DNA from 2 places in the Paenibacillus sp. NPDC057886 genome. Region 2 is predicted to be linked to the other one. Evidence: riboswitches for the same ligand, from Rfam matches in the RefSeq annotation. Region 2 holds a riboswitch; the other holds the start of a gene.
The links. Region 2 has a riboswitch for S-adenosylmethionine ahead of ACFVQB_RS25905 (methionine ABC transporter ATP-binding protein). Riboswitches for the same ligand answer to the same signal wherever they lie in the genome.
Positions count from the first base shown of each region.

Region 1: another riboswitch for S-adenosylmethionine. It lies ahead of metA (homoserine O-acetyltransferase MetA); the one in region 2 lies ahead of ACFVQB_RS25905 (methionine ABC transporter ATP-binding protein).

Region 1 covers NZ_JBHVMZ010000009.1:47,958-55,600, reverse strand. The annotation lists gene ACFVQB_RS26555 (phosphodiester glycosidase family protein) at 1-337, shown strand, start outside; gene ACFVQB_RS26550 (MOSC domain-containing protein) at 367-1,062, shown strand; gene ACFVQB_RS26545 (ROK family protein) at 1,129-2,007, shown strand; gene ACFVQB_RS26540 (HRDC domain-containing protein) at 2,191-3,192, shown strand; gene corA (magnesium/cobalt transporter CorA) at 3,289-4,224, opposite strand; SAM riboswitch class I at 4,678-4,802, shown strand; gene metA (homoserine O-acetyltransferase MetA) at 5,032-5,949, shown strand; gene ACFVQB_RS26525 (aminotransferase class I/II-fold pyridoxal phosphate-dependent enzyme) at 5,974-7,158, shown strand; gene ACFVQB_RS26520 (trans-sulfuration enzyme family protein) at 7,155-7,643, shown strand, end outside.
Region 2 covers NZ_JBHVMZ010000008.1:264,649-272,291, reverse strand. The annotation lists gene ACFVQB_RS25915 (COX15/CtaA family protein) at 175-1,158, shown strand; gene ACFVQB_RS25910 (Cthe_2314 family HEPN domain-containing protein) at 1,375-2,103, shown strand; SAM riboswitch class I at 2,235-2,376, shown strand; gene ACFVQB_RS25905 (methionine ABC transporter ATP-binding protein) at 2,504-3,538, shown strand; gene ACFVQB_RS25900 (methionine ABC transporter permease) at 3,538-4,197, shown strand; gene ACFVQB_RS25895 (MetQ/NlpA family ABC transporter substrate-binding protein) at 4,278-5,114, shown strand; gene ACFVQB_RS25890 (DUF2167 domain-containing protein) at 5,284-6,282, opposite strand; gene ACFVQB_RS25885 (SDR family oxidoreductase) at 6,606-7,385, shown strand; gene ACFVQB_RS25880 (NifU family protein) at 7,452-7,643, opposite strand, start outside.

The DNA.
Region 1 (7,643 bases), on a different contig from region 2:
AGATGTAGTCACCGCTGTGGGCGCAGGTCCACGTCTGGTGAAAGACGGCAAAGTTGCCGTAAATCCAGCGAGTGAGGGCTTCAAGGATACCAAAATTCTAAATGCCTCAGGCGCAAGAAGCGGTATTGCCATTATGGCCGATGGTTCAGTTATGCTGGCAACCGTTTCGGGAGCGACAATCAAGGAATGGGCTGCTGTCATGCAGAAGCTCGGTGCGAAGCAGGCAATGAATCTGGATGGTGGTGCATCTTCAGGGATGTATGCTGGCGGCAAAATGCTTACTTCCCCTGGCCGCTTGTTAAGCAATACGCTTGTTTTTGGTGGCTCTGTTCGTTAAAAGAAAGCTAATATGGGAGGTAGGATCAAATGACACTCACACATAATCGGAAGCCAGACGAAAGCAAAACGGCGGTATTAGCTGTAAACGTAGGGCAACTTCGGGCTTTGCCTGGCCAGAAGCGCGAAGTGATGAGCGGCATTGTGAAACATCCCATATCCAGCCCGGTCTTCCTGTCATTCACTGGAATGACAGGGGATGCCCAGGCGGATCTGGAGCATCACGGTGGGCCTGATAAGGCGGTTTGTGTATACGATTACAGTCGTTATCCGGCCCTTGAACAACGGATGGATCGCAAGCTGGACTGGGGAGCTTGTGGAGAAAATCTGACCGTTGAAGGCTGTATGGAGGAAGAAGTCCGGATTGGTGATGTGTATGAATTGGGGGAAGCCAAGGTACAGGTAAGCCAGCCAAGACAGCCTTGCTTCAAGCTTGGTGCACGGTATGACTACAAAGACCTGCCTGTATATTTTCAGGAGAGCGGACATACCGGATTTTATTTTCGGGTGTTGCAAGAGGGCGAAGTAACTCCCTCAGCAACATTCAGACGAATCAGCACTGATCCTGCATCAATGACCATTCTGGAAGCTAATCGAATTATGCATCAGGGGAAACATGATGCCGTTGGTATGCGTGCTTTGCTGGCCATTTCAACGCTGGCCGACAGCTGGAAGCAGTCCTTGTTGAAGCGATTGGCCAAGCTCGAAACTACTGAACTGGATTAATGCCCTCGTTCAGAGAACAGATTCGAAGATCATTTTAATTTTAATCTACTTGGGAGTGTGACTAACATGACGATTTTAGGCGCAATTGAAGCTGGAGGAACCAAATTTGTATGTGGTATCGGTACGGAAGAAGGAGAAGTTCTTGAACGCGTAAGCTTTCCAACAACGACACCGGAAGAGACGATGGCTCAAGTCATTGCTTTTTTTGAAGGTAAAGGAATTGAAGCTTTGGGTGTAGGTTCATTTGGTCCGATTGATCCGATTGAAGGAAGCCCGACCTATGGTTATATCACAACAACACCGAAACCACATTGGGGACAGTACAATCTGATTGGTAAGCTCAAGGAACACTTTGATGTACCGATGACGTTCGACACGGATGTAAACGGTGCAGCACTCGGGGAAGCAACCTGGGGAGCTGCACAAGGCCTGGATAGCTGTCTGTATATTACGGTTGGAACGGGTATTGGTGCAGGTGCAGTTGTAGGTGGCAAAATGGTCCAAGGATTGTCTCATCCAGAGATGGGACACATCATTGTACGCAGACATCCCGAAGATACGTATGAAGGGTTCTGTCCGTATCATGGAGACTGTCTGGAAGGCCTTGCTGCAGGTCCTGCCATCAATAAACGTTGGGAGCAACCGGCTTACGAATTGCCAGCCGATCATAAGGCTTGGGAGATTGAAGCACATTACCTGGCGCATGCCCTGATGAATTATGTATTAATCCTCACTCCGCAGAAAATTGTAATGGGCGGCGGTGTGATGAAGCAGGAGCATCTGTTCCCAATGGTTCGCAGCAAATTGCAGGAATTGCTAGCTGGATATGTTCAGCATCCTGCACTTCAGTCCGAAATTGACCAGTATGTCGTTTCACCGGGACTTGGCGATAATGCGGGGCTGTGTGGTTCGCTTGCGCTGGCGAAATTGGCTTTGAACAAGTAAATAGCTTTACAAACAAGTAGTTGACGAATTTTTCCATTGTGGTAATATATGAGCAACAGCATAGCACGGTTAATGAGGAAGCACCTCTCTTGCATGGATTTTGCAGGAGAGGTGTTTTTTTTGCTGTTTCAGACAGCAAAATAGGGACTGTGTCGAGCTGAACTATTGAAGGAGGGACAAGAAATGGAAGTCATTTTCATGAACAGGTTATCCAGAATGTCAGATCAGAATGAAGAGCATGCCCAGCTGTGGATTGGTGAAGTAGAAGGGGAGTGGCATCTGGGATGGAGTCAATATGAGGAAGGAGATCGTACGGATGCCATATGGTATGACGGGAGTTCATGGGACGAGCTGTTACATGTATATCGTCATCAGCTAGCGATACAGATGGGCGACGGGTATCGTCCGTTGCTGCAAGGATTGTTTCACGAAAATGATGATTTGAAGTCGCGCAGTTATGGCGGTCAGCGTCTTCATTGTTACAGTGAATTATATGGTAATGAGGAACTGTATATGGATCTTTGCATATGGCGCAGGAAGAGAGCAGCGTCTGACCGAAAGGCCCCTTATTTTATTGCAACGAACCGGTTGTTGCGCCTGATCAGTGCATTTGTTCCACAAACCATTGATGAATTGATGCAACTGCCTGGCGTAGGAGAGAGCAAGGCTTCCGAGTACGGAGCTGAATGGCTGGAGCTTACGAATGGACTGGAACGTCCCACATCTTTTCCGTTAGATTGGGTGAACACGGCTCTAAAGGAACAAGAGTATGAGAGCTGGCTGTACAAACAGAGAGAGCAGAAATACAAGCAGGAGCTAGACAGATTTACCACACGCAAGCAGGTTCTCGAAGGCATGAAGGAAGGGTATACGCTCGAGGAAATCGTGAATCGTTCCGGATTGTCCCGGCGGGAGCTGATTGAGCTGTTGGAGACACTGGATTTGGAGGGGTATGACACAGATTGTCTTCTCGATGCTGAGCTTGCTGTTATGCCCGATGAGGAGCAAGAGGCGGTATGGAGCGCCTACGAGGAGCTGGGAGATACGTTTCTGAAGCCTGTGTTACATAAGGTGTATGGAGAAGAGAAGCCTGGCGGGAGCAATCTGGAGCAGGTCTACGAAAGACTTCGCATGATACGAATTCGGTTCCGTCGTCACACAGAGACAGAGCAGAATGCAGGCTAGAATTGGGATAGATCAGCAGATATTCATTCTAAAATAGATAAAAATAAAAAAAGACGAGGCGTTTCTCCAGATGTGGAGCGCTTCGTCTTTTCTATTTCAAACCCAATCTTTTTTGCGGAAAATAAAGAACATGCTCAGGCCCAGTGTAACCATCAGGCCAATGACCACAAAATAACCATACTTCCAGTCCAGCTCAGGCATGTTCGTAAAGTTCATCCCATAGATGCCCGTGATAACGGTCAGCGGCATGAACACCGTGGTAATGGCGGTGAACACACGCATGATCTCATTCGCCCGGTTGGCGATACTGGATTGGTAAGCTTCTCGCAAGTTCCCCATCAAGTCGCGATAAGTCTCAAAAGTTTCGGATATTTTCACAGCATTCTCATAAATGTCACTGAAATACTTCTGCAGTTGATCATCAATAAGACGCAGATCTTTTTTATTGAGTGTGTTAATGACCTCTTTCTGAGGCCCCAGCACTTTCTTCAGCCATAAAATCTCACTGCGCAGCCCGATAATCTCATTCAGATGAGATTTCTTGGTATGCATCAGGATGTCTTCTTCAAGCTTCTCGATGCGCGCTTCAATTCGGTCACCGACGGTGAAATAATTATCAACAATCAAGTCAACCAGCAGATACAGCAGCTTATCCGGCGTACTGATTTCCTGTTCCCACAGGATCGGTTTCAATGTCCGCAATTCGCTGACTTTCTGTTTGGTAACACTGATAATAAAGTGTCTGCCAAGGAACAAGTTGACGGCACGTAAAAAAATCTCTTCATCATCGAAACGAATGCTATTAATAACAATAAAATAATGGCTCTCATAAATTTCAATCTTCGGACGTTGTTCTTCGTCACTCAAACAGTCTTCCACGGCCAGATCATGCATCATGAACAGCGGTTGAAGTACCGCCAAATCGTCTACGTCCGCATCAATCCAGTAAAACCCCTCCGCTGGTGGAGTCAGCGCCTGCTGAATGTCATCCACCGGAATAAATACACCGTTATTTACCAACCGGATTTTCATTGTTCATCTACTCCTTCTGCACCCGCCAAATGGGCGGATTTCATCAATATGGGCGCAAAAAGAACAGATCAGCCGGTCGGCAGCGGAGCCTGGAAGTCAGGACTGCGTTCGCTTTATAATCAAACGGAAGTAACGTCCCGCTGCCGGCATGCTGATATCAATTCTCTATGCAGTTTGTCGGAATTCGGCTGCCAGTCAGGCCTCGGGTCGCCATCCATTGAATATGTCACCTCTCACATAAGGGTTTACAACACTTGTCTAGTATACCGCTGGTACAGGGTCCTTTCAAGCGCAAAAATGTGTCGATTTCGCGCCCTGGAGCAGTGTATGACAACGGATGATGAACGGTTCCGATCCCGAGGAACAGACATTGAACTACACCTTGACGTGAGGGGATTAATGTCTTAAAGTAAAAGGTGAACCACACTAGTTTTTACAATTGAATAAAGCGAAATCTTATCAAGAGTAGGTGGAGGGACTGGCCCGATGAAACCCGGCAACCGGCGGTATACCGCACGGTGCTAATTCTTGCAGCGACCAAGTGTCCAAGTGACACTGTTGTAACTGAGAGATGAGAGAGGCGCATATCTATTTACATATGACCTTTCTCGGAATCCGAGGAAGGTCTTTGTTATATGCACCGACTTCTCAGCAGTGATTTTCGCTAAGGAACTTGAGCTTGCCGCCAGCAATGTGGTTGCAATTCAGCGCCAGGCAAGCTCATGGCAGCCTATAACTGTAGGGATGCGAATTATCGCACCCGCAGTGGCTGCATCTATTTATGCACAAGGAGGAGTTAGAACCACCATGCCAATCAAAATTCCAGACACACTGCCTGCCAAGGAAGTACTCGCAGGAGAGAACATCTTTGTCATGGACGAGACATCTGCTTATCAGCAGGACATTCGTCCACTACGTATCGCTATATTAAACCTGATGCCCACAAAGGAAACGACAGAAACTCAATTGCTTCGTCTGGTGGGTAACACACCCATTCAGGTAGATATCGTTCTGGTTCATCCGAAGTCTCATACGTCCAAGAACACTTCCCAGGAATATTTGGACTTGTTCTACAAAACCTTTGATGAGATCGAACACCGCCGTTTTGACGGCATGATCATTACAGGCGCTCCTGTAGAGCAAATGGACTTTGAAGACGTGAACTATTGGAAAGAAATCCAGGAGATCTTCGAATGGACCAAAACCAATGTGACTTCGACCATGCATATATGTTGGGCTTCCCAAGCGGGTTTATACCATCATTTCGGAGTTCCCAAAGTTCCGCTGGATGAAAAATGTTTTGGCGTATTCTCACATACGATCAACAGATCCAATGTGCAGTTGCTGCGCGGATTCGATGAAGTATTCAACGTCCCGCATTCCCGCCATACGGAAGTGCGACGTGAAGATATTGAAAAAAATGATAATCTTGAAATATTGGCTGAATCAGAGGAAGCAGGTATTTTCCTGGTTGCTACCAAAGACGGCAAACAGATTTTTGCAACCGGACATGCCGAATATGACCCGCTTTCATTGAAATGGGAATATGACCGGGATGCAGCTAAAGGCATGGACATTGCGCTGCCTAGACATTATTTCCCGAACGACGATCCTTCCCGTGTTCCCCCGGCCACTTGGCGGGCCCATGCAAACTTATTATTCTCTAATTGGCTCAATTACTATGTGTATCAAGAGACACCTTACGATATTGGTCCGCAAATCTAATCGACATTACAGGAGGATGCTGCAATGGAAGACAACAAGTTGAAAATCGAAAGCCGATTGGCCCAAATTGGGTCTGTCAATGAACCGGTAACGGGCGCCATTAATTTTCCGATCTATCAATCCACTGCGTTTCGACACCCGAAGCTTGGACAAAGCACGGGATTTGATTATATTCGGACGACCAATCCAACCCGTAAAGTGTTGGAAGAAGCAGCGGCAGCGTTGGAATCCGGTGATGCAGGGTTTGCCTGTAGCTCCGGCATGGCTGCTTTGCAAACGATTTTTGCTTTATTCGGACAAGGGGATCATCTGATTGTATCGCTGGATCTGTACGGCGGAACGTATCGTTTGCTTGAACGCATCCTGTCTCGATTTGGTGTGACGGCAAGTTACGTCGATACCAATGACCTGGCAGCTCTGGAGAGTATTCGTCAGCCGAATACAAAAGCGGTATTTATTGAGACACCAACTAATCCACTAATGATGATTACGGATGTGGAAGCGGTCTGCTCTTGGGCCAAGAGCCATAACTTGCTGACCATTGTGGATAATACACTACTGACTCCGTTCTTCCAGCGTCCAATTGAACTCGGTGCTGATATCATCATCCATAGTGCCACGAAGTATCTGGGTGGTCATAATGATGTACTTGCTGGATTGATTATTACCAAAGGGGAAGAATTGTCGGCCGAAATGGCATTTCTGCACAATTCCATTGGAGCAGTGTTGTCTCCAAGCGACTCCTATCAGCTGATGAAAGGCATGAAGACACTCGCTCTTCGCATGGAGCGGCATGAGTATAATGCTTTGACGATTGCCAAGTACCTTTTGGAGCACCCAGCCGTTAATGAAGTGTATCACCCTGGTTTGTCGGATCATCCCGGATTTGAAATACAGAATAAACAATCCAGTGGAAATACAGGCATTTTCTCTTTCAAAGTAAAGGATGCTCGTTATGTTGAACCGTTGCTTCGTCACATCAAACTGATTGCTTTTGCGGAGAGCCTCGGGGGTGTAGAGTCATTGATGACTTATCCTGCGGTACAGACCCATGCCGATATTCCGATTGAAATTCGTGACGCTGTAGGTGTAGATGATCGTCTGTTGCGCTTCTCTGTAGGAATCGAGCATGCCGATGATCTGATTAACGATCTGGGCAATGCACTCACAGCTGCACAGCAGGAGATAGAAGGGGGGAACGCATCATGAGTGAGCAAAACAATAATGCCAACAATCATGAACGGAATGTTCATTCTGACCTGAAGTTCGATACCAAGCTGCTGCATTTCGGTGACGAAATCGATAAAACCACCGGGGCTTCCAGTGTACCAATTTACCAGGCCTCCACATTCCATCATTTTGATATTTTTAATCCACCTCAACATGATTATAGTCGTTCGGGTAATCCGACTCGTCAGGCATTGGAAGATTACATTACATTATTGGAAGGTGGAGCACGCGGATTTGCCTATTCCTCAGGCATGGCTGCCATCTCCAGTGTGTTCATGATGTTCTCGGCAGGAGATCACATGATTGTGACGGAAGATGTATATGGAGGAACGTATCGACTGCTTACTTCCATTCTAAGCCGGATGCAGATTGAGACTACCTTTGTGGATATGACCAATATTGAGGAAGTGAAGGCAGCACTCAAACCGAACACGAAGGCAGTTTATATGGAAACACCATCCAAC
Region 2 (7,643 bases):
TATTTTTAACATTTTTCGGGGAAACTAATTGACGTACATAGCCTTGATAAATAGAGGTTCAACTTTTCGACAGACGTTAACATTTTGTCACAAAGCGCAACGTCAATGACACATTTATCCGGTATAATGAATTTAGTTGTGAAATAAGTGTCAAAGTACCGAATCAAGCGGAGGATGAAGTTCTTCGCCATCTTAAACCAACAGCGGGTGAGAAAAAAATTGAAGCACTTAACCTTGTTTAAATGGTTAACTGTATTAACCTGTCTTGTCATGTTTCTGGCCACATTTGGCGGAGGCGTTGTAACCCGAACGGAATCGGGCCTCGGCTGCGGCGCGGAATGGCCTTTATGTAACGGAAAACTTGTGCCTGCACACACTGTTGCCTCACTTATTGAATTTTCCCATCGCGCCGTCAGCGCACTGGCAGGGCTTTTGTCCATAGCCTCTTTTGTAGCATTTTTACGGTTTGGTAAATCACGGTGTGATCTGCAATTGTTTTCATTGTTAACGCTGATATTTGTTATTGTCCAGGGAATCATGGGGGCTTTTGCCGTCGTATTCTCCCAATCTTCTGCAGTCATGGCACTGCATTTCGGATTTGCCTTAATCGCTTTTGCCAGCTCCTTGATGATGGCGCTTGGTATTCGGCAGGAAGCTCGCCATGGTGGATTGGAACGACTGAATCGATATCCGCGAGTCAGCAAAGGGTTCCGAAATTTGGTGTGGTTTTCCACGATCTATACGTACCTCGTGGTATATACTGGAGCATTTGTGAGCCATACGGATTCTGCTGGAGGCTGTTCAGGCTTTCCCCTCTGTAACGGGCAGATTATTCCTGAGCTCTCGGGAGGCGTAGCTGTTGCTTTTGCTCACCGGGTGGCGGCTGTTTCATTAGTAATCGTCATTGCAATTCTCGGTCATTTTGCGTATCGCAAACATCCGGATAACACGGAATTAAGAGCGCTAGGAGTCATTTCTGTTGTACTGGTTTTGTTGCAAGTGGTTATTGGTTTTGGACTGATGCTCACGATGAACCGTCCGGAAGTGTATATGTTCGTGGCGTTGGCGCATATGCTTGATATTGCCATTTTGTTCGGTGTATTAACGTATATGAGTTTCCTGGTGTACAAGTTGCATCGGACCGTTAACCGGTTCTAATTTATCCGAATTATTGTCGTTCAGGGGGGATGAATCCAGTGAAGTTCACCATCCGATGATGTACATCATTGGACAGGTGAACTTTGTTTGATGTCAGGCGTGTCAGGGCACCCTATTGTAAGCAGCGGTCATACGTGTACTCTGATTCCGATTTTATTTAATATGATGAATTATTATTAATTTGATGATCTGCAGAGTGGAAAGAGGAGGCTATATATGCTGCGAACGTTGCTGGGTGAAAAGCCGCGTAAAAATGAAGGGGTTCTCAAGGAAGCGATGGAGGCGATGGCGGATACGCTTGAGTTATTTCAGCGACAGATGCATGTGGACCATGATCCTACCCATGATTTTCGTAAACTGTATGTGTGGACCCAGGGACTGATCTCCTCGCTGGATGAACTGGAGCAAAGTTGTTTTGCTGCTTCCCATTTCCGTCAGAAAGTCAAAGCGGGCTCTACAGATGATATGACGATACCAGAAAAAGCGGAGTACGCCCGTTACGTCTATTTCTATAAGGATGGCTTCATCCGATGTTTTGCCATTCTGGATAAGTTAGGTACAGTATTGAATGAAATATTTGAGCTGAACACAACCAATGTTAAAACTCATTATTCTTATTTTACCGTATTAAGACAGTTCGGATATGACAAGCTGCATTATGTTCTTGCCAACGAACTGATCCAGATCAAGGACTCCTACCGTGAGCCAATGAGCAAATTGCGCAAACGACGAAACATGGAGATTCATTACATGAACTCCGAAATGCAGGATGATCTGTGGCAGCTGCACCAGACTTTGCAAGGGAAAGTAAAGCTGGAGGACCTGGATCAGCATCTTTTGGAACTCCGCGAGGGCGTAGACATGGTATGTAAGACGTTAAAAGCAGCGTATGGCTACATCAACAAGAAGTGGCATAAGCAGGGAATGGCTCAGCCGCCAAAGTGATTTGAATTGTAATATTTGCCTTTGACAAATCGGAATACTTGGATTATAATGAGTTCCTGATCGACAGTTAGATGGAATTAACATTTATGACATTAACATTATAACTATTACTGAACTTATAAATTAAATATTTCTTATCGAGAGCGGCGGAGGGACAGGCCCGATGAAGCCCGGCAACCGATTTATAACTGCATGACAGCTGTGTCATACTTTATAGATGTTAGGTGCTAATTCCTACAAAATGGTGCAAGGCACGATTTTGGCAGATGAGAAGGTATAATCTTTCACGTGAAGAGCCCTTTTTGTTTCTGCAAAAGGGGCTCTTTTTTTGTACGACGAAGGGGAGTTTTCCTTTCATTCGGGTAAAGATACATGTAGGCAGTGGGAAGGAGCAGTAATTTTGATTGAATTAAAAGGTTTAACCAAGACGTACGGTAAAGGTTCGAAAAGTACGACGGCCTTATCGGATCTGAATTTGAATATCCGCAAGGGTGAAATATTTGGAGTTATCGGCCATTCCGGTGCAGGCAAGAGTACATTGATTCGATGTATTAATTTGCTTGAACGTCCAACGGCAGGCGAGGTTTGGGTTGATGGCATCAATTTAACGAGTCTTAACAAAAGCGATTTGCAACAACAACGGCGTAAGATCGGCATGATTTTTCAACACTTTAATCTGTTATCCTCAGCTACGGTATATGATAATGTGGCTTTTCCTTTGAAGCTCGTTAATACTCCCAAGGCTGCAATTGATCGGAAAGTGAAGGAAATGCTCGCATTGGTTGGACTGGAGGACCACAGCAATAAATATCCGGCCCAATTGTCAGGTGGACAGAAGCAAAGGGTAGGTATTGCAAGAGCTTTGGCGAGTGATCCGAACGTGTTGCTGTGTGATGAGGCCACATCGGCACTTGATCCGCAGACAACCGATTCGATTCTAAAATTATTGCTGGATATCAATGAAAAGTACAACCTCACGATTGTTCTAATTACCCATGAGATGCACGTGATTCAGAATATCTGTGATCAGGTGGCGGTTATCCATCAGGGAGGCATCGTGGAGCAAGGGCCAGTGACGGAAGTATTCCTCAAGCCGCAGCATGCAATTACGCGTGACTTTATGATGCGGGACCACGAGGTGGGTATTGCGTTAGAAGAAACTGCTCTGGCGAGTGCAGATGTTTCATTACAGACGGACGGAGCTTCTAAGCTTGTGAAAATATCCTTCCTGGGCAATAAAACATATGAGGCGATTTTGTCCAGAACGGTTCGTAAAACAGGAGTGGATTTCGCCATTTTGCAAGGCACCATTTCAACGATCAAACAAGTTCCCTATGGACAGCTGACCGTTCGGTTTGAAGGGCAGTCGGATGAGATTGATCTCACCATTAAAGAGTTAGTGGATCAGGGACTTGATGTGGAGGTGCTTCGTTAATGGATTTTTCAACGGTACGTTGGGAAGAAATCGGTAAGGCTTCAATCGAAACACTGCAAATCCTGGGAGCATCGGGTCTGTTCACGATCATCATTGGTTTGCCGCTAGGCGTATTGCTGTTCATGACGGCAAGGTCGTCTTCAATCCAGTCCCAAGTGGTGTACACAGTACTATCGTTTATTGTAAATATTCTGCGCTCAGTGCCATTTATCATTCTGATTGTTGCACTCATTCCGTTTACGCGTTCATTGGTCGGCACAGCTACAGGTGTGCTGGGCGTTATACCACCGCTCGTCATTGCCGCAGCTCCATACTTTGCCCGGTTAGTGGAAACTACACTGCGTGAAGTGGACCGTGGCGTCATTGAAGCGGCACAGGCGATGGGAGCTTCAACCGGACAGATTGTAAGGCGTGTGCTTCTGCCAGAGGCATTGCCGGGTCTGCTAGCCGGGATTACCATTACAATCGTTACCCTCGTTTCCTACACGGCGATGGCGGGGATGGTTGGTGGTGGAGGTCTGGGAACATTGGCAATTAATTATGGATACTATCGATATCAGAATGAAATTATGATTATATCCGTTGTATTTATGATCATTCTGGTGCAAGTGCTTCAGATGGCTGGCGATCGTTTGGTTAAATGGTTCACCAGGAAATAACACATATATAGCATTTGCCTGATTCGGTATCGATTTGGTGCAAAATGCAAAACAAATTTATTGGAGAAGGGGTTTTACACATGAAAAAATGGTCTTTTGCTCTACTTAGCATTATGCTGATTGCGGTTCTTGCGGCTTGCGGAAACAACAAGGATTCCGACAGCGGCGCTGACAATGCTGGAGGCGCACCGCGCACCGTGGAATTGAAAGTGGGAGCATCACCTACACCGCATGCGGAAATTTTGGAAAGCATCAAGCCTGAACTCGAAGCAGAAGGCATTCGCTTGCAAATTGTGACTTTCAATGATTATGTTCAACCGAACCAACAGCTTGAAGATAAACAACTGGATGCAAACTTTTTCCAACACCAGCCTTACCTGGATACAGAGAACAAAGAACGTGGATTTCACCTCGTTGCTGTAACACCTGTGCATGTTGAGCCATTTGCTGGTTACTCCAAAAAAATCAAGTCATTGGATGAGTTAAAAGACGGCGCCAAAGTAGCCATTCCTAATGACCCATCCAACGGCGGTCGTGCACTGTTGTTGCTTGCGAAAGAAGGACTTATCACGCTGAAAGACGACACAAATATCACTTCCAACATTCAGGATATCACAGCCAATCCGAAAAACCTGAATATCATCGAGCTGGATGCAGCCATGATGCCTCGTCAACTGGATGAAGCAGACCTGGTATTCATCAATGCCAACTACGCGCTGGAAGCGAATCTGAACCCAGAGAAGGATGCGCTGCTGATCGAGGACCTGCAAGGTAACCCTTATGCAAACATCCTCGTATCCCGTGAAGATAACAAAGATGCAGATGCCATCCAGAAACTGGCTGCAGCTCTGCATTCCGAAGAGGTTAAAACATTCATTAAAGAACGTTATCAAGGTGCTGTAGAACCTGCGTTTTAAGCTAAACGATTAAGCTGAAAATAAATTGTATACTCGGCTCCACTTCTTATGGAACTACTAAAGAAAGCCCTGCATTCTCTTTATAGAGAATGCAGGGCTTTTGTTTTGTTCATCATGTTAAAGAGTACTTCGATGTAAGAGTACCTTATGAATTTTACATTGTAAAGCTTTAACGTTTATGCGGATCAGTATCCGAACGTCCGTCTGTTTGATGGCTGTGAGAATCTGTGGACTCCTGTCCAGCAGCATGCTGTTGGTAAGCTTCCTCAGCCGGAGATGGCGAGTTCTGATCTCCCGGATCAGCATCCTTTTTGCGGCCAGTCAGCTTGCGACGAATCCATCCGAAAGCACCAACAATGGCGGCAACGATGACAAACCATCCTTTTTTAAGCAAAAGCAATAATCCAACTTTCTTGGCTACAGCTACACCAGCTCCACCCAGAATCAGACTGGTCAGGCCAAGTTCAGATTTTTTGTCTACGGATGCATCAAACTCTTCATAGGTGTTTCCTTTGATCACGTTGAGTTGGTTAAGCACAGAGCTTTCAAACTGTTTGCGGTTTTCTTCAAAATTGGCGCTATCCGTAACGAGGATAACACCGATGTATCCTTCGCGGGTGAGTACATTCACATTGTAATTGACGAGTTTTTCCCGCTCTGCATCCTCAAGACCAAGAGAATAGATCAATTGATGTTTGGTGCTGTCATAGGCGGGCTCAATCTCCCATCCAGTGATAAACAGTTGATTTTCGGGTGTTGTTTTCTCATTTTGATCTTCTGTACCTCTTTTGTAGCTATCGAGCAGTTCATCGGCGTCCAGATCGTCTTTCTCACTGTCGTCGACATGACCGGTATCGTTATATTCGAAAATAACATACCAGTTGGAGTTTTCGCCTGCGCCATAGATACTTCCAATTTCCGTTCCATTGGGGAAGGAGTCCGTGTCTTCCAGAAACCTTTGGGTGTTAGCTGCATCTAGATAGGAAAGGTTTTCAGCTACGGTTAATGTTGCTTTGTTATCAAGTACTACGTTTGAAGGCCCATCAATCCATTGATAATCTTCGGTGGAGCTATTGCTTTCACTTTCTGCAGATGCTGTTGTCGAGAATGGAGCTTGAAATGAGGCGACAAGCAAAATTGCGAGTAGAGAGGCTAACCATCTTTTCATTACGCTATATTCCTTTCGAAGGTGTCATGCAATGTTGTCATCTACATGAACATATGTATTGTGTCGTTATATTCATAAGAAAATAAGGACTTATCGACAGTACCATAGGCACTCGAACCAGACAAGGGGAATCTGGATATAAAGGGTTAATTTTCCTACAAAAGACCTAATTCAATTTATTTTAGTTGTTTGAAAGATAAGTATTTAGTCCTTAATTTACACTTTTTTGCAAATGGTACAGATTGGTGGGAAACGTGAGTTGTGGGGGGATGATAAATCTTTTATACTGGATGAGTGACTGCTCTTTGAAGAGGGGGATGAACGTGAAGGGAAAGATTGCCCTCATAACGGGAAGTGCCAAAGGTCTTGGTAAAATGGCGGCCCTCAGTCTGGCGGATCAGGGTTGTCATATTGCTCTGAATTACGTACATAGCCGTACGGAAGCTGAGGCGTTACAGGCTCAGATTATCGCCAAGGGTGTGCGGTGTATTGCCATTCAGGCCGATATTTCCAAGACAGAAGAGATCACCATGCTGGTTGCACAGGTTGAAGAGAAACTGGGCAGCATTGATATTCTTGTGAACAACGCGGGTCCTTTTGTCCGTGAACGTCGACTGTTTGCCGAGTATTCCGAAGATGAGGTTCAGATGCTTGTGCAAGGAAACCTGCTTGGACCGATGCTGCTGGATCATCGTGTATTGCCTGAGATGCGACGTAAGCAGTGGGGACGAATTATTCATTTTGGCTTCAGTCATGCAGGAGAAGCGAGATCATGGCCTCATCGGGCGGTGTATGCTGCTGCGAAGGTAGGTCTGGTTTCATTCACAAAGACACTTGCTGTGGAGGAAGCTCCCTACGGTATTACAGTTAATATGGTATGTCCAGGTGATATTCGCGGTGTCAACAAAGAGAAAACGATTGATGAGATGGCAGGTATAACCGACGAGGAAACGCCGAGAGGACGTCCTGGAAGCGGTGAAGATATTGCGCGGGTGATCACCTATCTGTGTCTGGATCATTCCGATTTTATAACAGGCAACATTATGGATGTATCTGGAGGACTTGATCCGATTCGTCCTAACATACAGCGTGAGGATGCATAGCGCAAAAAAGAGCCCCCGCTTCATGCGAAGCGAAAGGCTCTTGAGGTTTATTTCGTGAAGGATTGATTAGAATACTTGTACGACTTCTTCGACACCGTCAACTTCTTCAAGAAGGGCGCGTTCAATCCCGGCTTTTAAGGTAATGGTGGAGCTTGGGCAGCTGCCGCAGGCACCGACCAGTTTCAGCTTAACGATGCCATCCTCTACGTCGACCAGTTCCACGTCACCGCCATCGCGTTGCAGGAACGGACGAAGTTT